Regions from separate parts of the Azoarcus sp. CIB genome, predicted to be linked through region 2. Evidence: predicted binding sites of a transcription regulator. Region 2 holds the regulator's gene; each other region holds the start of a gene.

Region 1 (9,822 bases), 750 kb from region 2:
ATTCCAGTCGAAACCACCGCCCACGATAGAGCTGCTGTCGCCGGACGCGGTATCGTAATCATTCCGCTCGTGGCCGACGATTCCGCGCAACCTGAATTGCGGCGTCACCGTCACGAACAGGGTTCCTCGCGCGGTTTCTTCCGACGAACTCCCGGTAGTCCCCGCACGCCCCGAGTCGCTTTCCGAACGACTGTACGACACGCCCCAGCCGACACGCCCGAACTGCACCGGATTGGAGACCTGCGCATTCAGATCGGAATCCCGCCGGTTACCCAGCCCCCCGCCTCCACTCATCCAGCGCGTCATGTAACTGGCCGTGCCGCTCGTTTCCGGCCCCAGCCTGAAGTTCAGCCGAGGTCCGATACCGAACATCTGCGTTTCGTTGTCGCTCGAGATATCCTGGGAATCGCCCGCGGCGCGCCCGAAAAACGCCGAGCGGTTATGCCGGCTCATCGAAGCGTCCATATCGATGAACAGGGTCTTTTCGACCGCTTCGAATTGCCCGTGCCCGTTGAGCACCAGGAAGGTGTCGTTGCGGTCGGATTCGCGCATGTACACGATATTGCGCAGCATGGCGTTCAGGTTGCCCCGCAAGCGTCCGCTATCGCGCAGCACGGATACCCCGGGCGCCGCCTCGAGGCTCAGGTCGCCGTCCCCGCCTTGCCCATCGGCTCCGACGTTGTCCGAGTACGTCATCGTCGCGCTGACGTAGGGCCGAACCAGCAGACTCTGGGCATTCGCAATATCCGGCGCGGATATCGTCGCCAACGCCAGTCCGGCGCAAATGGCCTTGAGGAGCGGATTGAGCTCAGGCAACTGCATCCGGGTGCGCGTCGGAGCCATGAGTCCGTCCGTATCCGTAGCCGTAGCCATATCCATAGCCGTAAATGCCACTTCTTCCCCCCTCCGTCGCCTTGTTCAGGACGAGGAGTTTCACCGGGCAATTCTCGATGGTGGCCAAGGCCTGCTTCACGGCACCGTGCGTCGTCCGCCCCGATTCGACCACCATCACCACCTGCCCCATGTGCGACGCGAGGACGCGCGCCTCGGTGGTGGACAGCAATGGGGGTGAATCGAACACGATGATGCGTTCCGCGTATCGGGTCGCAATTTCCTCCAGCATGTGGGTCATCGCATCCGACGCGATCAGTTCCGTCGAACGCTGATGCGTCATGCCGGCAGGCAGGATCGACAACTTCTCCACATTCGTGCGCAGCATGACTTCCGCAAGATCGGAAACATCTCCGACGAGCACATCCATGAGTCCCTTGCGCGGGGGAAGCCCGAAACGCTGCAGGATCGACGGACGGGCGAAATCGGCATCCACGAGCAGCACCGTATTGTCGAGTTCCATCGCGATGCTCATCGCGAGGTTCATGGCCGTGAACGACTTGCCCTCACCCGGCAATGCGCTCGTCACCATGATCAGGTTGCCGTTCTCGACCGGCGCGGCGCCCCGCCCCTGGGCATTGCGTATCAGCGGGCGCTTCACGACGCGGTACTCTTCCGCAATCGCGGATTGCGGAAAATCGGGAGTGACCATGCCCATCTGCTTCAGCCGAGCAAGGTCGAGGACTACCGCATTCGCCGCCCCTGCACCGGCCCCACCGTCGGAATGCGCGCGCGCGGCCTGATGCGCGCTCGCGGCAATCGGCTCCTGCATTACCGCAGCGCCGGCAGGCTGCACACCAACATCGGACTCCTGCGCCGAACGCTCCTCCGCAAACGCATCCGTTCCGGCAAGATCCTGCTCTGCCCGCTTCAGTTGGTCCAGCCGCTCGACTGCCTTCTCGATCAGACTCATGAAACGATCTCCCTGGTGCAGCTCACGTCTGCAGCCACTTGAGCAGCACGGTCATCGCCCCGACCGCAACAGCGAAACTCGCGACCCCTCCGCCGAACAACATCAACCGGCGCCGATCCGCCCTTTCCTTCGCAGGATCGGGCAAGAGGGAGATCACCCCAAGCACGGGCAGCCCCGTCACTTCACGCAAGTCACGAGGTTCGGCGAAAGCGGGGCGCAACTGCGCGATCAGGAAGGTGACTGCAACGCCTGCAGCCAAGGCCAGGAAACCGGCGAGCGGCATCAACAAGAGTCGGTTCGGCGCAGCCGGCGTGCGCGGCAGGGTGGGCGGATCGATCACGCGGAACTCGGTAATCCCGCCCTGGGCACTCATCTCGACGGACATAGAGGCCGATTCACGCCGCTGCACAAGCGTCTCGTAATTTTGCCGATGAACGTTATAGTCCCGATTCAGCTGGGTCTGCTCCGCCTCGATCTTCGGCAACAGTTCCTGCTGCGAGCGCAAGTGCGTCAACCTCGAACTCAACTCGGCGAGGCGGGCGCGAAGTGATGCCACCCTGGCGTCGGCCTCCGAAAGGGCCATCTTCAGTTGCTGAAACACGGGATTGGAACCAGGTGCCGCCCCCTGGCCGCCCCCAGCCTTGAGCATCGATTCGATTTCCTGCTGCTTTTCGGTTTCAAGCTGCGCGATGACCCGTCGCACGCCGACCACATCCGGATGCTCGTTCGTGTAACGCAGCATCATCTCGTCCAGATTCTTCTTCAAGAGCGCCAGGCGCGCGTCCACTTCCGGAACCGACACCATCGACGGATCCGACCGCAGCATCGGATCTTCGACCGCGAGTTGACGCTCGAGCGAACTGCGCGAATTCTCCGCCTCCTTCAGCTCGAGTTCGGCCTCGTTCATGCGATTCGTCAACTCTGCGATCTGCGCTACGTAATCCCTTCCCCCATCTCCAAGCAGGGCCATGTTCCGCAAGCGGAACTCCTTGAGCCGATTCTCGGCCTCGGTCAGCTTTACCTCATAATTCGCGATCTGCTCGTCGATGAAGCGACGGGCCGAGCTCGAGTCCTGCTGCTTCCCGACGAGCCCGGACTCGACGAACAGCGACACAAGCGCCTGTACGACCCGGTGTGCGCGCTCCGGCACCTGATCGCGATAGGCCAGCGTGAAAAGGTTGTCCCGCCCCGTACTGCGAATCTCCAGATCGCTCATCAAGGACGTGATTAACGATTCACGCTCGGTTGGCGTACGCGTCGTGATGTCCAGATCGGCCATCGAGATCAGCTTCTCGACATTCGGGCGCGTGATCAGCGTACGGCTAAGGATTGCAACTTGCTGATCGACGTTCGGCTGCACGGCAAGGCCGGACATCAATGGCCGCAGAACGGACTGCGTATCGACGAAGATCCGGGCCGAAGACTCGAAGCGGTCGGGGATCGAATACACGACAACGCCACCCACGACGCCCACCACCCACGTCACGGCGAGCCCCCACCAGCGGAAGCGCCACATTCCGCGCAGGTAGCCGTACAACCGGGTCAGGAGCTCTTCCATGAATCTACCTGTAAGTTCGCGCGACCGGAATCACGTGGATACCGCGGGGAATCGGCAGCAGATCAGAACCAGCTCTGCGGGATGATCAGGACGTCCCCCGGCCGCATCTCGACATTGGCGGAAACATCTCCACGTTTCACGAGATCCTTCAGGCGGACGCTGTACTGTTTGTTCCCCTCGGCCGTGCGCAGGATCGTCGCTGCGTTGCCGTCAGCGAACTCGGTCACTCCCCCGACCTTGATCATCACGTCAAGCAGGGTCATTTTCTGCTGATAGGCGAGCGTCTGCGGCTGTGCAGCTTCACCCACGACGCGGATCTGCTCGCTGTACGGCCCGATGAAGGACGTCACGATCACGGTGACGACCGGCTCGCGAATGAACTTCGAGAGCGCTTTCTCGATATCGCGGGCCAGGGTTGACGCATCCTTGCCCAGAGCCGGCAGATCTTCGACCAGCGGCGTCGTGATCTTCCCGTCCGGACGCACCGGAACGGACATCGAAAGCTCCGGATTCCGCCACACCACGATGTTTATCGCATCGCCCGGCCCGATCACGTAGTTGTATTCGGCTTCCGCGGCACCGGCCGGTGCGGGCGGATAGCTCCATGTGGCACAACCGGCCAGCACCCCGACGAGCAGCGACAGCAAGCACAGCTTGCTGATCCGCGCCCCCAACTTCGATGCACCGAAACTCATGACTGAAGTCTCCCACGTTCGTCGGCGTCGAATAAGCATAGCGAGCCTTTGCACATGCTAGGTGACTTCGGGTGCGTTTCGACAGGAACAATTACACAACCGCTTACAGCACCTCAACTGCCTCGCCGTTAAAGTCCGCACACCTTGGGACAGATAGTTTCCCGCCGCGTATTGACACATCGGAACTTTCACGAAAATGATGAATAGAGCCGCCAGCATTCATGAAACGCGCCCGCAAAGCGCACGCATTCCGAGCGGGCCAATGCACGCCCGTCGCGGCCTGCGCGGAGACGTTCTCCACCCGGAGTTCGCCCTGCGGCGCAATGGCTACCATCTGCGCGTCGTCCCCCCTCACGGCCCCCTCCGCGCGGACGTCGACCGCCTGATTCACCGGATGTACTCGTGGCGAGGATTGACGCCGTACCAGGGACACGACTCCACGGGGCAACCAATCCAGACCACCTTGGTGGCCTGCAAGGGAGATCGACCGTTCGGAACGCTTACGGTAGGCATGGACGTCGGCAAGGGACTTCTCGCCGACACCCTCTACCGTTCGGAGATCGACTCAATGCGCCATCGCGGCGGGCAGGTGTGCGAAGTGACGCGGCTCGCGATGGATCCCGAGCACAGCACCCCGGAAGCGATGGCGGCGATCTTCCACCTCGGCTTCATCATCGCCCGCCTCGTGCATGGCATGACCGACAGCTTCATCGAGGTACACCCGCGCCATACGTCCTACTACCGCCGCACACTGGGTTACCGTGTCGCAGGCCCGCACCTCACCTGTCCCCGCGTCGGCGCGCCCGCTATCCTCATGCATCTGCCGCTTTCGCATGCAGAGCAGCAAGCCCTGCGCTACGGCGGCAGCGCTCAAGCGCACAGCCGAAACCTGTATCAGCTGTTCCTCTCACCGTCGGAACAGCGCACCGTCCTGAACTCGCTGCACCGCCCGCACGCATAACGGCAGCTTGGCCCGGGCTGCGGCATAGCTGCGCCGCGAACGGCACGCGGAAAATGAAACGGGCGCCGAAGCGCCCGTTGCGGTCACACGATCCGGGAAGGATCAGAAGTTGTGACGCAGGCCGACACCGAAGGAGGTGTTGTCCAGGCCCAGATCCGAGCCCAGGAAGCTGTACGCGCCACCGCCGTCATACGCGCCGCCGTTGTCGATCGACACCTTCTGCTTGTCGTTGTCGATCTTGGTCCATTGTGCGTAGACCTTGGTGCGCTTCGACAGGTTGTAGTTGTAACCCAGCGTGAGCTGCTTGGCACCCGTGTCGTCCGTGCTGCTCCAGTCGCGCGCGACGCCGTAGTTCACATGGAACTCATTGGCACCGACCGGCACCATCGCGGCAACACGATAGTGGTTGCGATGGTGGTCGCCGGTCAGACCCGTGATGTCCTGAAGACCACCATTCTCCGACTTGTTACGCTCGAACAGGCCGCCGATAACAACAGCCTTGAAGTCATACACGGCAGCCAGCGCCAGCGCACTGTCCTTGCTCTTCCCTTCGGCGAAGTTGAAGAACTTGTTGGTGCGGGCGTAGCCGAAACCGACGTGCAGCGGGCCATTGTCGTAATTCAAGGTCGCAGAATAGTGCGTCGGGCGGGCGCTGCGATTGAGAGCGACGGAGTCGGTCGCCCGTTCGTTCAGAGCCGAATACTGAGCCTCGAACACGAACCCGCCGCCAAACGTCGGGCTGGCGTAGGCAACCGAATTGCGCAGGTAGAAGTCTTCCGGATCGTAGGCCGGCACCCACAGGAACGCATCCGACGACGTACCGGTGTCGTGGTTCGACATGCCCAGATAGTCGTGCGTCGCGTAGTACAGCGGGCTGGTGATGCGGCCCAGTTTGACCGTACCCAGAGTGTTGCTCTTCAGGCCGACGAAAGTATCGCGACTGGCGAGATTGCCGCCGCCGGCATCGGAGTTGAAGCCGCTTTCGATCTGGAACAGGGCCGACATGCCGCCGCCCAGGTCCTCGTTTCCACGGAACCCGATACGGGAACTGTTGTTGATCATCTTGGTGACGCTATCCTCACCCTGGACCTTGGTCTGTTCCAGCGAGGTATTCAAACGACCGTAGATGGTCACGTTGGATTGCGCCTGGGCGGCGCCCGCGACACCGATGGCGGCCAGCGCGATGGCCAGCTTCTTGACGTTCAGCATTGATTCGACTCCCCACTTGTAATGGATTGATTGTCGGCTTTCCGCATCAAGGCCGGTCCGGAACCCGGGTAGGGACCCGCAGCCACGGCGGAGGCACCGGGCGATTATAGGTGTGCGCACAATGGAAGGAAGTGAAAGCACATCGGTTCGTCACGCAACTGTCGCATCGTTGCAACAACACGAACGCAGCGGACATCGGGCATGCCGGAACACGGCGAAACAGCCCGTTGGCACGAACCGGCTGCCCGCGCGACCATCGGGCACGTAGACGAAAAAACGGGCGCCGAAGCGCCCGTTTTGATCAATTCCGAAAGACTCGGAATTAGAAGGTGTGACGCAGGCCGAGGCCGAAACCCTGCGGATCCTGGCCGGCCGACGAAACGCCGACTTTGCTCAGGTAGAAGTCCGCAGCCGAGCCGCTGTCGTTGTTCAGGCGGGTGTAGTACGCCTTGACCATCGTGCGCTTGCTCAGAGCGTAGGTGTAGCCCAGGGTCCACTGCGAGAACTCGGTGTTGTCGCAAGCGTCGAAGTCGCATGCGTCGCCGTCCAGTTCCTGCGAACGAGCGTACTGCAGATACACAGCCTGGTTGCCGCCGAACTTCTGCTCAGCACCGACCATCCACGCGTTGCGCTTGACTTCGGTGTCGCCAAGGGAGCTCGAAGCTTCATACTTCGCACGATCGTACAGAGCCGACACCGACGTGTTCGACGGGAAGGTGTACTTCGCGGCGATACGGGCGTCCTTCAGCTTGTCGCTGATGCCAGCCACCGGAACGCCCAGAACCGAGGCCGCAGCCTGGGGATCCTGCGCCACGGCATAACCGGCCGAAACGTACAGCGGGCCGTTCTCGTAGGCGGCAGCCAGCTGGTACGACTGCGAGTTGATGCCCTCGCCGTCGTTGATATCGGGCGACTTGCGGTTTTCGCCAGCCGAGTAGGCCAGCTGAGCCGTCAGGCCGCTGAAGTTCGGGGTCGTGTACATCACGGCGTTGTTGATGCGCTCGTCGATACCGGTCTGAGCAACACCACCGATCGTGCCGTAGGTAGCGGCCTGGAAGCCGATACCGGTAGCGGCCGGGTTGAAGTCAACCTTGGCGCCAGCGGCACGCATGATGGTGGTCAGCTTGCCGAGTTGCACCTTACCGAAGCCACCTTCGAGCCCGACGAAGGTGTCGCGGCCAGCCAGGGTGCCGCCACCCGCGTCAGCGGAGAAGGAGCTTTCAACCTGGAACAGCGCCTTCAGGCCATTGCCCAGGTCTTCGGTGCCACGGAAGCCGATCAGCGAGCTGTTCGACGTGACGCGGGTGCGACGATCGACTTCGAACGCATCGCCGCCGCTCGCCTTAACCGACTCGACGGTCACGTCGACGACGCCGTACACGGTGACGTTGGTCTGCGCGAAAACCGGAGCGGACGCCAGGCCAGCGATGGCCAGGGCGATCAGTTTCTTTTGCATGTATTTCTCCTCTAATTGAAGCTGAAGCCGCGGTCGTGACCCCGGCCCGACTTACCTCTCAAGCGAGAAGTTGTCACGATTGTGCGCAACGGGCCGGCTGCGGTGCAAGAATCGTTCGCCCGGAACACCGCAAATGGATAAAAGTTGTTGCATGGGTGCAACAGACGCCAGGCCGTTCAGCCACCTGTACTTGCCGGGCCAAGCCCTGCACCGACCTGAAAGCCACGCCTGGCACGGTTTTCGGACGAGAGACCATCCGGCCCGGATGGCTTGCAGCGGGAATTTCACGTGGACGGCATAGTCGGTCGCGCCGCGCGGGAACTCTTCTCCTCCCTTAGCACTCCGAGTCGCTGAGTGCTAATATCACGCGCATGGAGGATTACCGTACATGAGCCAAGCCCTGTCCTTCCCCGTCCCGTCCGCGGTCGGCAGCATCGATCAGTACATCCAGTCGGTCAATCGCATTCCGATGCTCACGGAGCGCGAGGAGGTCGATCTGGCGACGCGTCTGCGCGACGAAGGGGACGTGGAGGCGGCGCGACGTCTGGTGATGTCGCACCTGCGCCTGGTGGTCGCAATTGCACGCGGCTACCTTGGCTACGGCCTGCCGCATGCCGACCTGATCCAGGAAGGCAACATCGGCCTGATGAAGGCAGTGAAGCGTTTCGACCCGGCGCGCGGCGTGCGGCTGGTCTCGTTCGCAATCCACTGGATCAAGGCCGAGATCCACGAGTACGTGCTGAAGAACTGGCGGCTGGTGAAGATCGCGACGACGAAGGCGCAGCGCAAGCTGTTCTTCAACCTGCGCAGCCTGAAGAAGGATTCGACGACCCTGAGCGGCGACGAGATCCACGCGGTAGCGATGCAGTTGGGGGTGAAGCCGGAGGAAGTCGTCGAGATGGAAACACGCCTGAGCGGGCGCGACATTCCGCTCGAGGGCGACAGCGACGACGATGACGAGCGCTTCGCGCCCATCGCCTACCTGCCGGACCCGCACGCGGAGCCGCTGGAGGTGCTGGAACGCGCCGAGCTCGCGCACCTGCACGACGTCGGATTGCACCAGGCGCTCGCGAGCTTGGACGAGCGCAGCCGCACCATCGTGCAGCGGCGCTGGCTGACGGAAGGCGACAGCGCGACGTTGCACGAGCTCGCGGCGGAGTACGGCGTTTCGGCGGAGCGCATCCGCCAGATCGAGGCGAAGGCGATGCAGAAGATGCGCGGCCTGCTCACGGTCTGAGCAGCTTTCTCCCCCCGTACGCGGACGGCAGCTTCAGGCTGCCGTTTTCATTTCTTGGCCAGCAGGCTGCGGATGTCCGCGACGATGTTGTCGGCGGTCTCGCCATGCTTCACGTACAAGCGAACCCGTCCCGCGGGATCGAAGACGTAGGTTCCCGTCGAGTGGTCCACAGTGTAGTTGTTGCCGGACGTGTCGCCGCTCTTCTGGAAGAAGACGCGGAATTCCTTGGCGACCGCGGTGGTCTGGGCGGCGTCGCCACGCAGTGCGATGAAGCGCGGATCGAACACGGGGACGTATTGCGCGAGGAGTTGCTGCGTGTCGCGCTCGGGGTCGACGGTGACGAACAGGACCTGCAGGCGCTCCGCGTCGGGGCCGAGCTGGCGCATGACCTCGGCCATGGTCGCGAGGTTCGTGGGACACACGTCCGGGCACTGCGTATAGCCGAAGAACAGCATGACGACCTTGCCGCGAAAATCGGCCAGCGTGCGCGGCGTGCCGTTGTGGTCGGACAGCGCGAGTCCCTTGCCGTAGTCGGCGCCGGTGATGTCGGTGGCGCGGAAGGTGGTCGTGGCGGAGGGGTTGGAGCAGGCGGCGAGGGTGGCGACTGCGAGCGTTGCGGCGACGATCAGGGCGCGGAGCATCTTTCCTGGGACCGGGACATGGAGGGGATCAGAAACGCAGGTAATGATCCGCCAGCAGGGCCGCGAAGAGCAAGAACAGATACAGAATGGAGAAGCGGAAGGCGCGTCGTGCGCGGGCGTCGCTGTAGTCGACGTACAGGCGCCATGCGTGCCCGAGGTAGCAGCCGCCGAGCGCGATCGCGGCGATGAGATAGGGGATGCCGCTCATGCGCGTCGCGAACGGCAGCAGCGTGACGCCGAAGAGGATGCATGTATACAGCA
Region 2 (9,822 bases):
ATTGTCTTTTCCGCGCCGCGTGCGGCTTCTTCCAGCGAGATCTCGAGGTTATAGCGCAGGTCTGCGCCACGATAGACATTCGAGCGGCCGCGTCCGCCGCTTCCGCCGAAGATGTCCCCGAAGATGTCCGAAAACGCGTCGGAAAAACCGTCGAAGCCCTGGCCGCCGGGTCCCGCGCCGGCCGATGGATCGACGCCGGCGTGGCCGTAGCGGTCGTAGGCGCCGCGCTTCTGTGCGTCGGAGAGGATCTCGTAGGCTTCCTTGGCCTCCTTGAACTTGTCCTCGGCGTCCTTGCTTTCCGGATTGCGGTCCGGATGGTGCTTCATGGCCAGCTTGCGGTAGGCCTTCTTGATTTCGTCGTCCGAGGCGTCGCGATTGACACCCAGTACGTCGTAGTAATCCCGTTTCGTTGCCATTTCCTGTCGCTCAGGCTGGGGTGGCCGCACGGGCCTCCCTGTCATGCAAAGGCCGAGCCTGCCGGAAATGCTGCTCCGGCGTCGGCTCGGCCATCATCTCGCCGCCCGGCGAGCGATCACTTCTTGTCTTTGACTTCGGTGAACTCGGCGTCCACGACGTCGGCGTCGGCCGCCTTCGATCCGCCCGACGCGCCGCCTGCGGCACCCGCTGCGCCGGCTTCGGCGCCCTGGGTCTGCGCGTACATCTGTTCGCCGAGCTTCTGACTGGCCATCGCGAGGGCTTGGGTCTTGGCTTCGATCGTGGCCTTGTCGTTGCTCTTCAGCGACTCCTCGGCCTCCTTGATCGCGGCTTCGATCTTTCCCTTCTCGTCGGCATCGATCTTGTCGCCGTACTCGGTGAGCGACTTCTTCACCGAATGCACCAGCGCGTCGCATTGGTTGCGCGTGTCGACCAGTTCGTGGGCCTTCTTGTCCTCTTCGGCGTGCGCAGCGGCGTCTTGCACCATGCGCTGGATCTCGTCGTCCGAGAGGCCCGAATTGGCCTGGATCTTGATCTTGTTCTCCTTGCCGGTGGCCTTGTCCTTGGCCGATACGTGCAGGATGCCGTTTGCGTCGATGTCGAACGTGACCTCGATCTGCGGCATGCCGCGCGGCGCCGGCGGGATGTCGGACAGGTTGAACTGGCCGAGGCTCTTGTTGCCGGCGGCCATTTCGCGCTCGCCCTGCAGGACGTGGATCGTCACGGCGTTCTGGTTATCGTCCGCGGTCGAGAACACCTGCGAGGCCTTGGTGGGGATCGTCGTGTTCTTCTGGATCAGCTTGGTCATGACACCGCCCAGGGTTTCGATGCCGAGCGACAGCGGGGTGACGTCGAGCAGCAGCACGTCCTTGACTTCGCCCTGCAGCACGCCGCCCTGGATTGAGGCGCCGACCGCGACGGCCTCGTCCGGGTTCACGTCCTTGCGCGGATCCTTGCCGAAGAATTCCTTGACCTTCTCCTGCACCTTGGGCATGCGCGTCATGCCGCCGACGAGGATCACGTCGTCGATGTCGGAGACCTTCATGCCCGCGTCCTTGAGTGCGATGCGGCACGGTTCGATGGTACGCTCGACGAGGTCGTCCACCAGCGACTCGAACTTCGCGCGAGTGATCTTGATCGCAAGGTGCTTCGGACCGGTCGCGTCGGCAGTGACGTAGGGCAGGTTCACCTCGGTCTGCTGCGACGACGAAAGCTCGATCTTGGCCTTTTCGGCCGCCTCCTTCAGGCGCTGCAGCGCGAGCACGTCGTTCTTGAGGTCGACGCCCTGTTCCTTCTTGAACTCGGTGACGATGTAGTCGATCAGGCGCTGGTCGAAGTCCTCGCCGCCGAGGAAGGTGTCGCCGTTGGTCGCGAGCACTTCGAACTGGTGTTCGCCGTCGATGTCGGCGATCTCGATGATCGAGATGTCGAAGGTGCCGCCGCCGAGGTCATACACGGCAATCTTCGAGTCGCCCGGCTTCTTGTCCATGCCGAACGCGAGCGCTGCGGCGGTCGGCTCGTTGATGATGCGCTTGACTTCGAGGCCGGCGATGCGGCCGGCGTCCTTGGTCGCCTGGCGCTGGCTGTCATTGAAGTAGGCCGGTACGGTGATGACGGCTTCGGTGACTTCCTCGCCGAGGTAGTCTTCGGCGGTCTTCTTCATCTTGCGCAGCACTTCGGCGGAGACCTGCGGCGGGGCGATCTTCTTGCCGCGCACTTCGACCCAAGCGTCGCCGTTGTCGGCTTTGGCGATCGTGAAGGGCATCAGGTCGATGTCCTTCTGCACTTCCTTTTCCTCGAAGCGGCGGCCGATCAGGCGCTTCACCGCGAACAGGGTGTTCCTGGCGTTCGTGACCGCCTGACGTTTGGCCGGTGCGCCGGTCAGGATTTCGCCGTCCTCCGCATACGCGACGATCGATGGCGTCGTGCGCGCGCCTTCGGAGTTTTCGATGACCTTGGGCTTGCCGCCTTCCATTACGGAAACGCAGCTGTTGGTGGTGCCCAGGTCGATGCCGATGATCTTGCCCATGTCAGTTCCTTTCGGGTGAGGGGGAAGCCGGGGAGGCGGGCGGTTTGCTCCGCTCGGGGCCTCGGCTTGCCGGATTGCGCTGTCAGTTAGTTAGGGGTGTCGTCGTCGATTTCAAGTGGTGTCCCGAACTCAGGCACTCTTGCTCTTGGAGACGGTTACCATTGCCGGACGCAGCACGCGCTCGTGCAGCAGGTAGCCCTTCTGCAGCACGCTCACCACGGTGTTCGGTTCGCCGTCGCCCTCGACCATTGCGATGGCCTGGTGGCGGTTGGGGTCGAACTTACTTCCGACGGGGTTCTCGTCGGTCACGCCGGCGTTCTGGAAGGCGGCGGTGAGCTGTTTCAGGGTCAACTCGACACCTTCGCGAAGACTTTCGATCGTCTGGTTTTCCGTCGCCAGGGCGGCTTCAAGGCTGTCCTTGACCGGCAGCATGGCATTTGCGAACTTTTCCGCCGCGAACTTCGACGCCTTGGCGATGTCTTCCTGCGCACGCCGCCGGATATTTTCGCTATCGGCTTTGGCTCGCAGCCAGGCATCGTGATGCTCGGCGGCCTTCAGCTCGGCCACGCGCAGCGACTCCTCGAGGCTGGGCATCGTGTCGCCCATGGGCTCGGCGGTCGTTTCGTTCTGGGGGGCGTTGCCGGATTGTTCTGCGGTGGCCTGCAGCAGCTCTTCGGGGGCCTCGGCGGAGGGCTTGTTTTCCTGCATGGGGTGGAACTCCCTGTGTTCGTTCGACGGGCGTGAGATTGGGTCGGGTGTTCCCGTTTCAAGGGGATGGTTACAAAAATTTGTCGGGTTGCCGGTGTGCGCCTGCATATGTCAGGATTAAAGTCCGCACAGCGACTTGAAAGTCGCGCGAGAGGCTGGGTCCGGATCACACATGAGCGAGATGCCGCTGACAATCGGGAAGTACCGCATCGTGAAGGAGGTGGGCCGCGGTGCGACGGCGGTCGTCTATATGGCGGAGTCCGCCGATTGGCCGGTGCCGGTCGCCGTCAAGCTGATCCGTTTCAACGACAAGTCGAAGGACGAGTCGAAGTGGAACCGGCGCCTGCTGAAGTTGCTCAAGGCGGAAAGGGCGGTTTCGACGCGCCTCGATCATCCGCACATCATCCACGTGCACGACGTCGTGATCGAAGCCGAGCAGTCCTACGTCGTCATGGAGTATTTCCCGGGAGAATCGCTCGAGCGCTATTGCAGCTTCGAGCGCATGCTGCCGGTGCACCGGGCGATCGGGATCGTGTTCAAGTGCTGCATGGCGCTCGACTACGCCTATCGGCAGGGCATCGTCCATCGCGACATCAAGCCGGCGAACATCCTCGTCGATGATCAGGACAACGTGAAGATCACGGACTTCGGTCTCGCGCTGAACATCAGCAAGAAGGTGGAGTCGGACTCGACCTTCATCATGGGAGTCGGTTCGCCGGCCTACATGAGTCCGGAGCAGATCAAGGGCTATCAACTCAATCAGAAGACCGATCTTTATTCGCTCGGGGTCGTGCTGTTCAATCTCCTCACCGGACGACTGCCTTTCCGGGCGAGCAATCCGGCGCAGCTGATCTACAAGATCATCAATGTCGATCCGCCGCGGGTCTCGCAGCTCAATCCCGAGTTGCCCGACCAGATCGATGGCGTGATCCGCAAGGCGCTCGAAAAGGACCTGTATTCGCGCTACAAGAACGGTGCAGAGTTTGCCAAGGAGCTCTCGGCGGTGCGCTATCAGCTGGTCGACGATACCTTTGTGCCGCCCGACACTAGCCGCTTCTCGCTGCTGCGCAAGCTGGCTTTCTTCACCGAGTTCGATGACATCGAGCTGTGGGAGGTGTTGCGCATTTCGTCGTGGCGCGTCGTCGATGGCGGAACGACGCTGATTCGCGAGGGCGATGCGGACCAGCGCTTCGGCGTTGTCGTCGATGGCGAGGTGGAGGTGTCGGTCGATGGCCGGCGTGTGAGTCGCCGCGGCGTGGGCGAGGTGTTCGGCGAGATCGCGTGGCTCGACAGCGTCCAGCATCGTCACATGACGACGGTCACCTCGGTGAATTCGACGATCTATCTCGAGGTCAACCCTTCCGCGTTGGCGCTCGCAACCGACGAGTTGCGCGAGCTGTTCCGCACGATGCTGGCTACGGTCGCCGTTCGGCGCCTCGGTGAAGCGCTGCGCGAACTCTCGGCAAACGGCGAGCCGGCAATGGCTGGCAAGTTCACCGCCTCGGGGCTCGACCTGCAGCTGGTCGAGGACTGAAGCCCCGGCTCCTGCAGGCCTATATGCTCAGGTCGACCTGGCTGACGGTACCGGTGGTGCCGTCCTCCCGCAGATAGATGCTGGTGGAGCGCATCACGCCAAGCGTGTCGTTCGCTGCTCCGCGCAACTCGAACGGCGTGGCGACCCTCCCCAGGTAGAGTGCGCCGACGGCGGCTTCCGACGCCGTCACGACGCTGCCGGCGCCGTCGGCAGTCGGGGTCCAGATGCGGAGATCGGCAAATTTCGCGTCGGCTTCGTCGATCCAGCCGCTGCCGTCGGTATCGAGCGCTGCCAGTTCGGCGAAGCCGTCGCCGGTTGTCGGCCCGAAAAGTTCGGCGCCGTCGTCGATGCGGCCGTTCAGATTGCGGTCAATGGCGAGGTAGCCGCGACCACCGCCAAGCATCGGCACGTCTTCGGTCTTGCCGTCGGCATCGAGGTCAAAGGCGAAACGCACGTCTGAAAGCTGGGCGGACGTGCCGGCAAAATCGAGCACCAGCGGGTCCTTCACGCGCGCATCGCCAAGACGCACCTGGACGTTCGAGGTTTCGGCATACGCGCGTTCCATCTCCAGTTCCAGATTGAAGCGGATTTCCTGGCCGTCAGTGGTCCTGACAACGCCCGCGGCTTCGAAGCTCGTGTATTCGTATTCCTGAGACACCGAGCGAAAGTCGTACTCGATGCCGAATCCCGCGCGTCGCGGGGCGTCCGCGCGGCGGCCTTCGGCGGGCGGCTGCTCGATGACTGCCGCTGCAGCCTGATCAGCGTGGAAATCGCTTGACTGCAGGGTGTGGATCGCGCGCCCCGTCAGTGCCTCGATCAGGTGCTTGAGGAAGCGGAATCGCGGGTCGAGGCCGTCTTCCCCGGAATCGTTCTCCGCAGCCTCGGCCTCCTGGGCCTCGAGGGCATCCCTGGAAATTTGCACCTCGGGCCGCACGCCCGCGCTTGCGGCGACGCCGATGCCGTTGTTCCGCCCCGCGCTGGCGGGACGTTCGCCGACCCACATCTCGAGCCGCTCCGAGGTCTCGCGGCGACTGAAGGATAGGTGCGAAGCCTGAAGCTGAATGTCTGCCGATGCAATTTTCATGACGGTTCCCTGCGACCCACTCAAGCGCAGGTTTTAACGGCAGATTTCGGAAAAACTTCAGGCCGGTCGCGGCACTTTCCGTACATGCCCCTCGCGCTGGCCCGCTGCGGGCCGCGGTCAGTCGCGGTGATGCCGGAACCGCGCCCGGATGCGGGTGTCCTCCGAGTCGGCGAGCGCGAGTTCGTGTCGCGGATCCATTGTCAGCACGTCGCGCCGGCAACGCGCGCGCGCTGGGCGCTGGCGGCGAGGTCCTGTGGCCCCGCGGGCGGGCGGGTCAACCAGTTGCCGAGGTTGTCGCGCACGATGTCGGTCAGCGCCGTGATCCAGTCGTCACGCTCGTTCAGGCACGGGATGTAGTGGAATTCCTTCCCGCCGCACGACAGGAACGCATGGCGGCATTCCATTGCGATCTCCTCGAGCGTCTCCAGACAGTCCGCCGGAAAGCCCGGACACATCACGTCGACGCGTTCCGTGCCTTGGCGCGCCATCGCTTCGAGCGTTGGCTGGGTGTAGGGTTTGAGCCATTCGGCCTTGCCGAAGCGCGACTGGAAGGTCAGTTGCCAACGGTCGTCCGTCAGTCCGAGTTCCCTGGCGAGCAGGCGTGCCGTCACGTGGCATTCGCAGTGATAGGGGTCGCCGAGGTCGAGCGATCGCCGCGGGATGCCGTGAAAGCTCATGACCAGCTTGTCGCCCTCGCCATTCTTCATCCAGTGGTCGCGCACGCTCTGGGCGAGCGCCGCGATATAGCCCGGGTGGTCGTGGAAACTGCGCACGTAGCGGATTTCGGGCTGGTTGCGCCAGTGCACGAAGCAGTTCGCGACTTCGTCCAGCACGCTTGCGGTCGTGCTGGCGGCAAATTGCGGATACATCGGAACGATCAGGATGCGGTTGCAGCCGTCAGCCTTCATGCGGTTCAGCACGTCCGGCACCGAGGGCGAACCGTAGCGCATCGCCCATTCGACCTGTAGGCCCACGATATCGCGATGGCCAAGGTAGCCTGCAAGCAGCTTCGTCTGACGCTCGGTATGCACCTTCAGCGGTGACCCTTCGTCCATCCAGATCGTCGCGTATTTGGCGGCGGACTTCCGCGGGCGGGTGTTCAGGATGATGCCGTTGAGGATGGGCCACCAGACCGGGGCGGGGATCTCGACAACCCGCGGGTCGGACAGGAACTGCTTGAGGTATGGGCGGACGGCTGCGGCGGTGGGGGCAGCGGGGGAGCCCAGGTTGACGAGCAACACGCCCGTGCGTGCAGGTGTGCCATGCGTCCAGGCGGGTTCGGGCCAGTAACGGGCCATGCTGATCCTTGTGTGATTGCGGCGCGTCGCTCAGTTCGCGTTCGACAGCGCGTTCGAGAGTAGGCGAGCCGTGATGTCGACGATGGGAATCACACGATCATAAGCCATGCGTGTCGGTCCGATCACGCCGACCGAGCCGACGATGCGGCCGTTGACCTCGTAACCCGCAGTCACGACGCTGCAGCCGTCGAGTTGCGCCAGTCCCGATTCGTCACCGATGAAGATCTGCACCCCCTGGGCGCGGTTGGACAGGTCGAGGAGCTGGATGAGTCCGGTCTTCTGCTCGAACAGCTTGAACAACTCGCGCAACCGCGCCATGTTCGACGAAAGGTCCTCGACGTCGAGCAGGTTCGTCTCGCCCGACAGTACGTAGCGGGAGGTGTCGTCCTCGGCCGCAGCGCTGCCGGTTTCGACCGCCGCATTCATCAGTTCGCTCATGTCGCTGCGCAACTGTTTCAGCTCGGCCCGGATGCGCGTACGAATGTCATCGAACCCCAGCCCGGCACAGTGTTCGGTCAGATAGTTCGCCGCTTCGACCAGTTCGGAGGGTGAGTACGAGCGCCGCGTATGGATGATGCGGTTCTGCACGTCGCCTGCCGTGGTGACTATGATCAGCAGGATGCGGTTTTCCGACACGCTGATGAATTCGATCTGGCGGATCTTGATCAGGTCGCGATGCGGCGAAACGACGACTCCTGCAAACTGTGTCAGCTCGGACAGCAGGTGCGACGCAGAGCTGATCAGGCGCTGGGGCTGGTCGGGCTGAAGATGCCCCTTGAGTTCGCGCAATTGCGCCTGTTCCAGCGGCTGAACGGTCAGCAGCGAGTCGACGAAGAAGCGGTAGCCAAGTGCCGTCGGAATGCGCCCGGCCGAAGTGTGGGGGCTCGCGATGAAGCCCATCTCCTCGAGGTCGCTCATCACGTTGCGTACCGTCGCGGGCGACAGCTCGAGCCCCGAGTAGCGCGACAGCGCGCGAGAGCCCACGGGCTGCCCTTCCACGATGTAGCGTTCGATAAGTGTCTTGAGCAGGATCTGGGAGCGCGGGTCGAGCGGTTTCATGACGGTAAGAAGTTATTTCCCCGATTCTATGGAAGTACCGGTGTCTCTGCCAAGGTTCTCGGCGATTGTGGTTTAATCCGCGGCATGAGCCACAGCTTTAATACCATTGCCCTGATCGGCAAGTACCAGAGCCCGGACGTTGCTGGCGCGGTCCTTTCGATCGCCAGTTTCCTGCGTGAAAGGGGGCTCGCCGTATGGATCGAGCAGGGTACGGCAAGTTCCATCGGGCTCGTCGGCGAATTCGCCACGGTGACCTATGACGAGATCGGTGCACAGGCCGATCTCGCGGTGGTGCTCGGGGGCGACGGAACGATGCTGAACACCGCTCGCCGGTTGTCCGAGCATGCCGTCCCGCTCGTTGGCATCAACCAGGGCAGGCTGGGCTTTCTGACCGACATCCCGCGCAAGGAGGCTTTGAGCAAACTCGCCGAAATCCTCGATGGCCGCTATGTCGAAGAGGCGCGCACGATGCTCGACGCCGAAGTCGTCCGCGGCGGGCAGCGGGTGTTTCACACGCTCGCGTTCAACGATGTCGTCGTGAACAAGGGCGATCTCGGTCGCATGATCGAGTTCGATCTGTCGATCGACGGCGAATACGTGTACACGCAGCGTTCGGACGGCATGATCATCACGACTCCGACCGGATCCACCGCATACGCCCTGTCCGCCAACGGGCCGATCCTGCACCCCACGGTCGGCGGCATCGCCCTCGTGCCTCTGTGTCCGCACGCCCTTACCGCCCGCCCGATTACGCTGCCCGACAGCTGCCGGATCGAGATCGAGCTGCTTTCTCCGCACGACGCGCGCATCCATTTCGACGGCCAGACACGGTTCGATGCGCGTGCCGGTGACGTCGTCCGGATCACGCGTTCGCCCAAAGTGGTGCGCTTCCTGCACCCCGAAGGCTACAGTTACTTCGCCATGCTGCGCGGAAAGCTCCACTGGAGCGCCACGCCGCGACTGCCCTGATGGGCCGCCCTCCATTGAGTCTTCACTTGCGACGCCTATGCTCCGCCGTCTGACCATCCGTGATTTCGTGATCGTCGATCGCCTCGAACTCGAATTCCAGACGGGCTTCGGGGCGCTTACGGGGGAGACGGGCGCGGGCAAGTCCATCCTGCTGGACGCACTGGGCCTCGCACTGGGCGGTCGTGCCGATGCCGCTGCGGTGCGTGTCGGTCGCGACAAGGCCGACATTGCCGCCGAATTCGACCTTCCGGCAGACGGCAGCCTGTCGGACTGGCTCGCCGCGCAGGATCTGCCGGCTGATGAGGGCATGGTGATCCTGCGGCGCGTCGTCGAGACTGGGGGGCGATCGCGTGCGTGGATCAACGGCGTGCCGGTGACGCAGGCGCAGTTGCGCGAGGCGGGGGACTGGCTGGCCGACATCCACGGCCAGCATGCGCACCACGCCCTGCTCAGGAGCGATGCCCAGCGTGCGTTGATCGATGCCCATGCCGGTGCTGGCGCGCTTGCGAACGAGGTCGCAGAGCTCTTTCGCGGGTGGCAGCGGGTGGTCGAGCTGCGACGGACGGCCGAGCAGGATTCGGCCGCCTCCGAGCGCGAACGCGAACTGCTCGTGTGGCAGATCGACGAGTTGCGCAACCTGGCTTTCGATGCTGACGAGTGGTCCGAGATCAACCAGGAGCACGCCCGGCTGGCGCATGCAGCGGGC
Region 3 (9,822 bases), 2.5 Mb from region 2:
TCTCCCACTCCTTCTGCAGCGCCAGGTCGGTGCCGAGGAATGCATTGACGTTGCCCTGCTTGAACCCCAGGGTGAGCCGGGAGCCCGCAGGGATCTGGCCCGAGGCGACCAGCTTGCGCACGGCGGCCACCGCCTTGTAGGCCTGCTCGCCGGCCGATGCAGCGGGGGCGACGAGTGCACCGGCTGCGCACAGGGCAGCCGCGAGCAGCGGGACAAGGAATGTTCTTGAAGGCATGGCGGGTTGCATCCGTCCGTATGGCTATAACCTAAGGCGTATTCGCAATATTGTCACACAAAGTTACTAATTCCATGTCGCAGGGATGGTTACCACACGCTCGGCGGCACTCCGTGGCGCGGGCGATCATCACTGCCCATATTATCCCGCATGCCCCCCCCGAGCGATGCCTGGCCGGTCCGATGGGCGACGCGCGGACCCGATCAGATACACTCCCGTACTTGCACGCCTGCGCGCGCCGTGTCGCTTCGGCGCCGCCGCGAGCGACCGTTCAACCCGACCGATTACCGCGGAGCCGCTTGCCCATGTTCGAACACGTCGACGCCTATCCCGGCGACCCCATCCTCACCCTCGTCGAAACCTTCATGCACGACCCGCGTGCGCAGAAGGTCAATCTCGGCATCGGCCTGTACTACGACGAAGAAGGCCGCATTCCGCTGCTCGGCTCCGTGCGCAAGGCCGAGGTCGCACTTGCCGCGACCCCGCTGCCGCGCTCCTACCTGCCGATGGAAGGCGCGGCCGACTACCGCGCCGCCGTGCAGCGCCTGCTGTTCGGCCCGGAACATGCCGCGCTCAAGGCCGGGCGCATCGCCACGATCCAGACCATCGGCGGCTCGGGCGCGCTCAAGGTCGGTGCCGACCTCCTCAAGCGCTACTTCCCCGCCAGCGAGGTGTGGGTCAGCGACCCGACCTGGGATAACCACCGCTCGATCTTCGAGGGCGCCGGCATCGCGGTGCATGACTACCCCTACTACGACGCGGCCACCGGCGGTGTGCGCTTCGCCGACATGCTCGCGACGCTGAAGACCCTGCCGGCGCGCGCCATCGTGCTGCTGCATCCGTGCTGCCACAACCCGACCGGTGTCGATCTGTCGCAGGAGCAGTGGCGCGAAGTCATCGCCGTCGCGAAGGAACGCAATCTCATCCCCTTCCTCGATATCGCCTACCAGGGCTTCGGCGACAGCCTCGACGACGACGCCTTCGCCATCCGCGCGCTTGCCGATGCCGGCGTGAGCTTCCTCGTCAGCAACTCCTTCTCGAAGAACCTCTCGTTCTACGGCGAACGCTGCGGCGGCCTCTCCATCGTGTGCAAGGACGCCGAGGAGGCCTCGCGCGTGCTCGGGCAGATGAAATTCACCGTGCGCCGCAACTACTCCAGCCCCCCCTTCCACGGCGGGCGCGTCACCGCGATGGTGATGGACGACCCCGCGCTGTACGGCGAATGGACCGGCGAGGTCGACGCGATGCGCGACCGCATCCGTGCGATGCGGCGGGAGCTCCACGAAGTGATCACTGCGCGCGTGCCCGGGCGCGACTTCAGCTACTTCATCAAGCAGCGCGGCATGTTCAGCTATACGGGCCTGAGCCCCGAGCAGGTCGACCGCCTGCGCGAGGAGTTCGCCGTGTACCTCGTGCGCTCCGGCCGCATGTGCGTCGCCGGCCTCAACACCCGAAACGTCGCGTACGTCGCTGAAGCGATGGCTGCGGTCCTCAAGGACTGAGGCCGCGCCGCCTCCCCCGATCCGCCGGGGGAGGGCGCCGGGCAGTTGCGGCCGGCCTGGCTGGCCGTTCCGCATTGGTCGCAAAACGTGGGTTGCCGGCCAGCGCAGCGAGGATCGCGTTCGCGGCGTACAGCCCGGTGAGTCAGCGCCGTGCTCGTCCTTCAGCCACGGCGGCCCCTAAGTGCGGGTGTCGTATCCCGAGCCGGGGTGTTCGACTTTGATCACGTCGGCACCCAGATCGGCGAGCATCTGGCTGCACGAGGGGCCTGCCAGGATGTGCCAAAGAGCGTTTGCCATGCCCGGCCTCGACATGCGGGACACCCCCGGTCCACGCCGTGGCCGGAATGTGTCGTGTGAAAAATTGTGAGCTGCAGGCGCTAAGGCGAAGCAGCGGCCCGGTCACGTGCCGGGGCGCGGGAGTTCACGACGATTCCGCCGTCGGCGCTTCACGTCCGGGATCTGCCCAGGGTTCATGCTATGAAACACGGCGAAGCGGAGCAAACGACATCTTCGAAGGGATTCGTGCGCCTTTGGCACTTCGAGATTTATCGTCGGGCCGCACTTGAAATACCAAAAGTGCGTCCCTATTATTAGCACTCGTTGGCAATGAGTGCTAACGGTCCCGGGGAACCCCCGCGGCCACAGCGAATTTTCCAGACGGGCCATGCCCGTGCTCGATGTGATAACAAGGAGTGACTCAATGAAAATCCGTCCCTTGCATGATCGCGTGATCGTCAAGCGCCTCGAAGCCGAACGCAAAACCGCCAGCGGCATCGTGATCCCCGACTCGGCCGGCGAGAAGCCCGATCAGGGCGAAGTGCTGGCCGTCGGCAACGGCAAGATCCTCGACGACGGCAAGGTTCGTCCGATGGCCGTCAAGGTTGGCGACAAGGTCCTGTTCGGCAAGTACGCCGGCCAGACCGTCAAGGTCGAAGGCGACGAGCTGCTCGTCATGCGCGAAGAAGACATCATGGGTGTCGTCGAGGCCTGAGTGCCCCGGTCGGACCGATCCAAAGAATTCAAGGAGCAATGAAGAATGGCTGCAAAAGAAGTCAAGTTTGGTGATTCCGCCCGCGACCGCATGGTTGCCGGTGTCAACGTCCTGGCCAACGCCGTCAAGGTGACCCTCGGCCCGAAGGGCCGCAACGTCGTGCTCGAGCGCTCGTTCGGCGCCCCGACGGTGACCAAGGACGGCGTGTCCGTCGCCAAGGAAATCGAACTGAAGGACAAGTTCGAGAACATGGGCGCGCAGATGGTCAAGGAAGTCGCTTCCAAGACCTCCGACATCGCCGGTGACGGTACCACCACCGCGACCGTGCTGGCCCAGTCGATCGTCCGCGAAGGCATGAAGTACGTCGCCGCCGGCATGAACCCGATGGACCTGAAGCGCGGCATCGACAAGGCTGTCATCGCCACCATCGAAGAGCTCAAGAAGCTGTCGAAGCCCTGCTCGACGAACAAGGAAATCGCCCAGGTCGGTTCGATCTCCGCGAACTCGGACTCGGATATCGGCGAGATCATCGCCCGCGCGATGGACAAGGTTGGCAAGGAAGGCGTCATCACCGTCGAAGACGGCAAGAGCCTGAACAACGAGCTGGACGTCGTCGAAGGCATGCAGTTCGACCGCGGCTACCTGTCGCCCTACTTCATCAACAACCCGGACAAGCAGGTTGCCATCCTCGACAACCCCTTCGTCCTGCTGTTCGACAAGAAGATCTCGAACATCCGTGACCTGCTGCCGGTGCTGGAACAGGTTGCCAAGGCCGGCCGTCCGCTGCTGATCGTTGCCGAAGACGTCGATGGCGAAGCGCTGGCCACCCTGGTCGTGAACAACATCCGTGGCATCCTGAAGACCTGCGCCGTCAAGGCTCCGGGCTTCGGCGACCGCCGCAAGGCCATGCTGGAAGACATCGCCGTGCTGACCGGCGGCCAGGTCATCGCCGAAGAAGTCGGCCTGACCCTCGAGAAGGCTGCCCTGACCGACCTCGGTCAGGCCAAGCGCATCGAAATCGGCAAGGAAAACACCATCCTCATCGACGGCGCCGGCCAGACCGACCGCATCGAAGCGCGCGTCAAGCAGATCCGCGTGCAGATCGAGGAGGCCACCTCCGACTACGACCGTGAAAAGCTGCAGGAACGCGTGGCCAAGCTGGCCGGCGGTGTGGCAGTCATCAAGGTCGGTGCTGCGACCGAAGTCGAAATGAAGGAAAAGAAGGCCCGCGTCGAAGACGCGCTGCACGCGACCCGCGCTGCGGTCGAAGAAGGCATCGTCCCCGGCGGCGGTGTTGCGCTGCTGCGTGCCCGTGTCAGCCTGGCCAGCCTGAAGGGTGACAACCACGACCAGGACGCCGGCATCAAGATCGTGCTGCGCGCGATGGAGCAGCCGCTGCGCGAGATCGTCGCCAACGCCGGTGACGAACCCTCCGTGGTGGTGAACAAGGTTGTCGAAGGTTCGGGCAACTTCGGCTACAACGCTGCTACCGGCGAGTACGGCGACATGGTCGAGATGGGCGTGCTGGATCCGACCAAGGTCACCCGCACCGCGCTGCAGAATGCCGCCTCCGTGGCCAGCCTGATGCTCACCACCGACTGCATGGTTGGCGAGGCGGCTGAAGACAAGCCGTCGATGGGCGCCGGCATGGGTGGTATGGGCGGCATGGGTGGTATGGGCGGCATGGACATGGGCATGTAATGTCCCTGAGGTCCGACTGAGGCCCGCCTCAGTCAGGCCTCATGTACCCAGGCATTCGTGCCCGGCACAACGGCCCCGCTTCGGCGGGGCCGTTGTGCTTTCTGGCGGACGCCATGCGCGCAAGAACGGGCCTCGATGCGCGGTGGCGCTCGAAGCATGTGATAATCGGGGGGACGGACAAAAAAGGCGGTCGGGAGTTTCCGGAGAATTCTGTCGGAAGCTCCCGGGAGTGGGCGCGCTGGCGGCGCGGCCATTCCTCTGACCGGGTAAAGGAGAACAGCGGGTGTAAATCTAGGCGCGCCCGCTTACATGTAACTTACATCCTGATTCCATGCGGATTCTGCTTGCGGAAGATGATTCCGTCATTGCCGACGGCTTGTGCCGTGCCCTCAGGCGTGGCGGTTTTGCGGTCGATCACGTGGCTTCCGGCGCCGAGGCCGATACTGCGCTGGCATCGCAGCCCTACGATCTGGTGATCCTCGACCTGGGCCTGCCGCGCCTGCCCGGTATCGAGGTCCTGAAGCGCCTGCGTGCGCGCAAGTCGACCATTCCGGTCCTGATTCTCACCGCCCAGGACGGCGTCGAGGATCGCGTGCGCGGCCTCGATGCCGGCGCGGACGACTACCTCACGAAGCCCTTCGCGTTGCCGGAACTGGAGGCGCGCGTACGCGCGCTTACCCGTCGCGGCACCGGCCAGGCGCGCTGCATCGAGGTCGGCAGTCTCTCCTACGATCAGGCTGACCACGTCGTGAAGATCAACGGCCAGGTGGTCGAATTCTCCGCGCGCGAGATCGGCCTGCTGGAAGTATTCGTCCTGCGGGTGGGGCGCCTCGTCAGCAAGGACCAGCTCGTCGATCACCTGTGCGGCTGGGGCGAGGAAGTCTCCAGCAACGCGATCGAGGTGTACGTTCACCGCCTGCGCAAGAAGCTCGAAGACAGTGGCGTGCGCATCGTGACGGTACGCGGGCTGGGGTACTGCCTGGAAACGGTGGATGCTGGCCAGGCGGCGAAAGCCTGACAAGACGGCGGCGGGCGCACGCTCGCCGGCGCAGCCGAACTCGCTGTTCGGCGAGATCCTCGACTGGATGCTCGCGCCGCTGCTGTTCCTGTGGCCGATCTCCATCATCGTCACGCACAACGTCGCCGACAACATCGCCAACCAGCCGTATGACCGCGCGCTCGCCGACAGTGTGCGCGCCTTGGCGCGCCTGGTCTCGGTGGAGGAGGGGGGCAAGGTCGCGGTGCATTTCCCCGCGCCGCCGCGGGCGCTGTTCCGAGCCGACCAGGATGACGTCGTCTACTATCAGGTCGCGCACGAGGGGGGCGACCTCATCACCGGGGATCGCGAAATCGGCGGGGCGTCGGCGCCCCCGATCCTGATTCCCGAGGACGTGCTGTACCGTGATGACGTCATTCATGGCGAGGAAGTGCGTATCGCGTACCAGTTCCTGCGTCCCTGGCCCGAACCCGTCAGTCCCCTTGTGCTCGTTCAGGTCGCCGAAACCCGCAACAAGCGCAGCGACCTCGCCTCGCGCGTCGTCACGGGCGTGCTGCTGCCGCAGTTTGCCATCATCCCGCTCGCGGTCGTGCTGGTGTGGGTGGGGCTCACGCGCGGCATCGCGCCGCTCAACCGCCTGCAGAGCCTGATCCGCCGCCGTCGTCCCACGGATCTCTCGCCGATCGCGGCAGCGAGCGTACCCGAGGAAGTCCGCCCGCTGATCGTCGCCTTCAACGACATGATGGCCCGCCTCGAGCAAAACCTTCAGGCCCAGCAGCGCTTCATCGCCGACGCCGCGCACCAGATGCGCACGCCGCTTACCGGGCTGCGCATGCAGACCGAACTCGCGCTGCAGGAATCCGATCCTGTCATGCTGCGCGAGTCGCTGTCGCGCATCGCCCAGAGCACGGAGCGCGCGAGCCACCTGATCAACCAGCTGCTGTCGCTCGCACGCGCCGAGGCGAGCTTCGAGAAGCTTTATGCGGTGGAAACTATTGATCTGCGTGCGCTGGTGCGGGACGTCGCGCTGGATCTGTTTCCCCGCGCCCAGGCAAAGAACATCGACCTCGGCGTGGAGGGGGGCTCGGACCCCCTGACGGTCGAGGGCAACCCGGTGCTGCTGCGCGAGATGATCAAGAATCTCGTCGACAACGCGATCAAGTACACGCCCGCGGGCGGCAGCGTCACAGCGAACACGCGTTACGCCGGCGCGCCGATTCTGGAGGTCGAGGATACCGGCGTCGGTATACCCGAAGCCGACCGCGAGCGCGTGTTCGAGCGCTTCTACCGGGTGCTCGGAAGCGGCGAGGACGGTTCCGGCCTGGGGCTGCCGATCGTGCGCGAGATTGCCGAGCTGCATCGTGCGACCGTCACCCTCAATCCCAATTCAGGTGGGCGGGGTACGTTGGTGCAGGTCGTCTTCCCGCGCGGTCATGTCCCGCCGCCGATCCAGGTGTACGGTGATTTCCCGCTCGGTTAGGCGGGACGGCCGGCCTTGCGGTCGGATGCTCTCCTGTAAGCGCGCGTAAGGGCGTCGTAAGTCTCCCGCTTTAAGGTTGCGGCAACCGGAGAAAATTCCCGGCTGACCACCGCTTTAAGGAGGGAGACATGCAAAACGATATGGTGACAAGAATCGTCGCCAACCCGAAGTACCAGAAGCTCGTGAGCGCCCGCTCGTCGTTCGGCTGGATTCTGACGGCGATCATGATGGTCGTGTATTACGGCTATATCGCAGTCATCGCGTTCAACAAGGACCTGTTCGCACAGCGCCTCGGCGACGGCGTCATGACCGTGGGTATTCCCGTCGGTCTCGGCGTGATCGTGTTTACGGTCATCATCACCGGCCTCTATGTCCGTCGCGCGAACTCCGAGTTCGACGCGCTGACCCGGGACATCGTCAAGGAGAGCAGCAAATGAGCGGCCGCTTCATGAAATACGGCGGCGGGCTCGCGCTCGCCCTGGTAGCGGGCGCCGCACTGGCGGCGGGCGCTGACCTCGGTCAGGCCGAGAAGCAGGCGACCAACTGGACCGCGATCCTCATGTTCGCGGCGTTCGTGGCCGGCACGCTGTGGATCACCAAGTGGGCTGCAGCCAAGACCAAGTCGGCGGCCGACTTCTACACCGCCGGCGGCGGCATCACCGGCTTCCAGAACGGTCTGGCGATCGCCGGCGACTACATGTCGGCCGCGTCCTTCCTCGGTATTTCCGCCGCGGTCATGGCCAACGGCTACGACGGCCTGATCTACTCGATCGGCTTCCTCGTCGGCTGGCCCGTGATCACCTTCCTGATGGCTGAACGCCTGCGCAACCTCGGCAAGTTCACCTTCGCCGACGTCGCGGCGTACCGCTTCAAGCAGACCCCGATCCGCGCCTTTGCGGCCTCGGGTACGCTGGTCGTCGTGGCCTTCTACCTGATCGCGCAGATGGTCGGCGCCGGCCAGCTGATCAAGTTGCTGTTCGGCCTCGAGTACTGGATGGCGGTCGTCATCGTCGGTGCGCTGATGATGGTGTACGTGCTGTTCGGCGGCATGACCGCAACCACCTGGGTGCAGATCATCAAGGCCTGCCTGCTGCTCGCCGGCGCGTCCTTCATGGCCTTCATGGTGCTGCTGTCCTACGGCTTCTCGCCGGAAGCGCTGTTCGCCGACGCGGTGCGCGTCAAGGCCGGCGTGGCAGCCGCTGCAGGCAAGACTCCCGAAGAGGCCGGCATTCTCGGTCAGGCGATCATGGGACCGGGCTCCTTCATCAAGGATCCGATCTCCGCGATTTCCTTCGGCATGGCGCTGATGTTCGGTACGGCTGGCCTGCCGCACATCCTGATGCGCTTCTTCACCGTGCCGGATGCCAAGGAAGCACGCAAGTCGGTGTTCTGGGCGACCACCTGGATCGGCTACTTCTACATCCTCACCTTCATCATCGGCTTCGGCGCGATCGTGCTGGTCTCGACCAACCCGCAGTTCCTCGATGCGAAGGGCCTGATCGGCGGCAGCAACATGGCCGCTATCCACCTCGCCAACGCGGTCGGCGGCAACGTGTTCCTCGGCTTCATCTCCGCGGTTGCGTTTGCAACGATCCTGGCGGTGGTTGCCGGTCTCACGCTATCGGGCGCTTCGGCGGTGTCGCATGACCTCTACGCCACGGTGTTCAAGCACGGCAATGCCGACTCCGCGTCCGAACTGCGCGTCTCGCGCATGACGACGGTGGCGCTGGGCATCATCGCGGTCGTCCTCGGCATCGCGTTCGAGAAGCAGAACATCGCCTTCATGGTGTCGTTGGCCTTCGCGATTGCGGCTTCGGCCAACTTCCCGGTGCTGTTCATGTCGGTGTTGTGGAAGGACTGCACGACCCGCGGCGCGTGCTGGGGCGGTTTCCTCGGCCTGACTACCGCGGTGGTGCTGACGGTCGTGTCGCCGTCGGTGTGGGAAGCCACGCTCGGCAACCCGAAGGGGTCGGCGCTGTTCCCCTACACCTCGCCGGCGCTCTTCTCGATGGCCGCGGGCTTCATCGGCATCTGGCTGTTCTCGATCCTCGACAACAGCGCGCGTGCCAAGGAAGACCGTGCGGGCTACCTGGCGCAGAAGGTGCGTTCGGAAACCGGCATCGGGGCGGAAGGCGCCTCGGGCCACTAAGATCCGCGACGCCGCCGGCCTTCGGGCCGGTGGCCGGGCGAATGATTCGGGGCGGCCACGGCTGCCCCATGTTTTTTGCGTATTCGCGATATTTCAGCGTCGTGAAGAAAATATGTTTGACTCTGCGCTGAGAGTCGCTATAATGCGCGCTTCACCGGCCAGGTAGCTCAGTTGGTAGAGCAGCGGATTGAAAATCCGCGTGTCGGCGGTTCGATTCCGTCCCTGGCCACCAGTATCAGAAAACGGGCCGGTTCCATCCGGCCCGTTTTCGTTTACGTTGCAATATCTGCAACAGAAACGTCTGATTCCGCGCAATATTGCAGCGATTTTCGCGGTGCTATAATCCGCCGGATTAAGCTCACCATTTGCGACCGCGCATGCAACTTTATGCTCTTGGCTTGAACCATCACACCGCCCCGCTCAGTATCCGGGAGCGGGTGGCGTTCCAGCCCGAGCGGCTGGACGATGCCCTGCACGACCTGACGCATGCGCGCACGGTGCGTGAGGCCGCGATCCTGTCGACCTGCAATCGCACCGAACTGTACTTCGCCACCGAGCAGCCGCAGCACGCCGCCGACTGGCTGGCGCGCTTCCATCAGATGTCCCTGAAGGAAGTGTCGCCCTACCTGTACACCTATCCGCAGCGCGACGCGATCCGCCACGTGTTCCGCGTCGCCAGCGGCCTCGACTCGATGGTGCTGGGCGAGCCGCAGATCCTCGGTCAGGTCAAGGACGCCGCGCGGCGGGCCGAAGAGGCGGGGACGATG

Evidence for each region. Region 2 encodes HrcA, which represses chaperone genes, less so after heat shock. Its sites were predicted from a motif close to TNTTAGCACTCNNNGNCNNNGAGTGCTAANA; they were not measured.
Region 1: a site for HrcA is predicted at 8,016-8,046, ahead of rpoH (RNA polymerase sigma factor RpoH). Genes of this name have one in related genera too.
Region 3: a site for HrcA is predicted at 2,326-2,356, ahead of groES (co-chaperone GroES). Genes of this name have one in related genera too.

What each region holds. Positions count from the first base shown of each region.
Region 1 is NZ_CP011072.1:4,130,034-4,139,855, forward strand. Features, by position in the region: gene AzCIB_RS18450 (TIGR03016 family PEP-CTERM system-associated outer membrane protein) at 1-843, opposite strand, end outside; gene AzCIB_RS18455 (XrtA-associated tyrosine autokinase) at 809-1,804, opposite strand; gene AzCIB_RS18460 (XrtA system polysaccharide chain length determinant) at 1,827-3,362, opposite strand; gene AzCIB_RS18465 (XrtA/PEP-CTERM system exopolysaccharide export protein) at 3,425-4,057, opposite strand; gene AzCIB_RS24305 (N-acyl amino acid synthase FeeM domain-containing protein) at 4,320-5,018, shown strand; gene AzCIB_RS18480 (porin) at 5,121-6,227, opposite strand; gene AzCIB_RS18485 (porin) at 6,550-7,683, opposite strand; gene rpoH (RNA polymerase sigma factor RpoH) at 8,072-8,920, shown strand; gene AzCIB_RS18495 (SCO family protein) at 8,968-9,561, opposite strand; gene cyoE (heme o synthase) at 9,590-9,822, opposite strand, start outside.
Region 2 is NZ_CP011072.1:3,381,118-3,390,939, reverse strand. Features, by position in the region: gene dnaJ (molecular chaperone DnaJ) at 1-416, opposite strand, end outside; gene dnaK (molecular chaperone DnaK) at 533-2,464, opposite strand; gene grpE (nucleotide exchange factor GrpE) at 2,594-3,172, opposite strand; gene AzCIB_RS14990 (serine/threonine protein kinase) at 3,345-4,706, shown strand; gene AzCIB_RS14985 (SPM autocatalytic domain-containing protein) at 4,726-5,790, opposite strand; gene hemH (ferrochelatase) at 5,991-7,088, opposite strand; gene hrcA (heat-inducible transcriptional repressor HrcA) at 7,119-8,147, opposite strand; gene AzCIB_RS14970 (NAD kinase) at 8,232-9,116, shown strand; gene recN (DNA repair protein RecN) at 9,154-9,822, shown strand, end outside.
Region 3 is NZ_CP011072.1:871,184-881,005, forward strand. Features, by position in the region: gene AzCIB_RS03825 (ABC transporter substrate-binding protein) at 1-235, opposite strand, end outside; gene AzCIB_RS03830 (amino acid aminotransferase) at 541-1,737, shown strand; partial or broken gene AzCIB_RS23630 (CoA transferase) at 1,918-2,034, opposite strand; gene groES (co-chaperone GroES) at 2,438-2,728, shown strand; gene groL (chaperonin GroEL) at 2,774-4,429, shown strand; gene AzCIB_RS03845 (response regulator transcription factor) at 4,761-5,447, shown strand; gene AzCIB_RS03850 (sensor histidine kinase) at 5,422-6,906, shown strand; gene AzCIB_RS03855 (DUF485 domain-containing protein) at 7,035-7,343, shown strand; gene AzCIB_RS03860 (cation acetate symporter) at 7,340-9,055, shown strand; tRNA gene AzCIB_RS03865 (tRNA-Phe) at 9,212-9,287, shown strand; gene hemA (glutamyl-tRNA reductase) at 9,433-9,822, shown strand, end outside.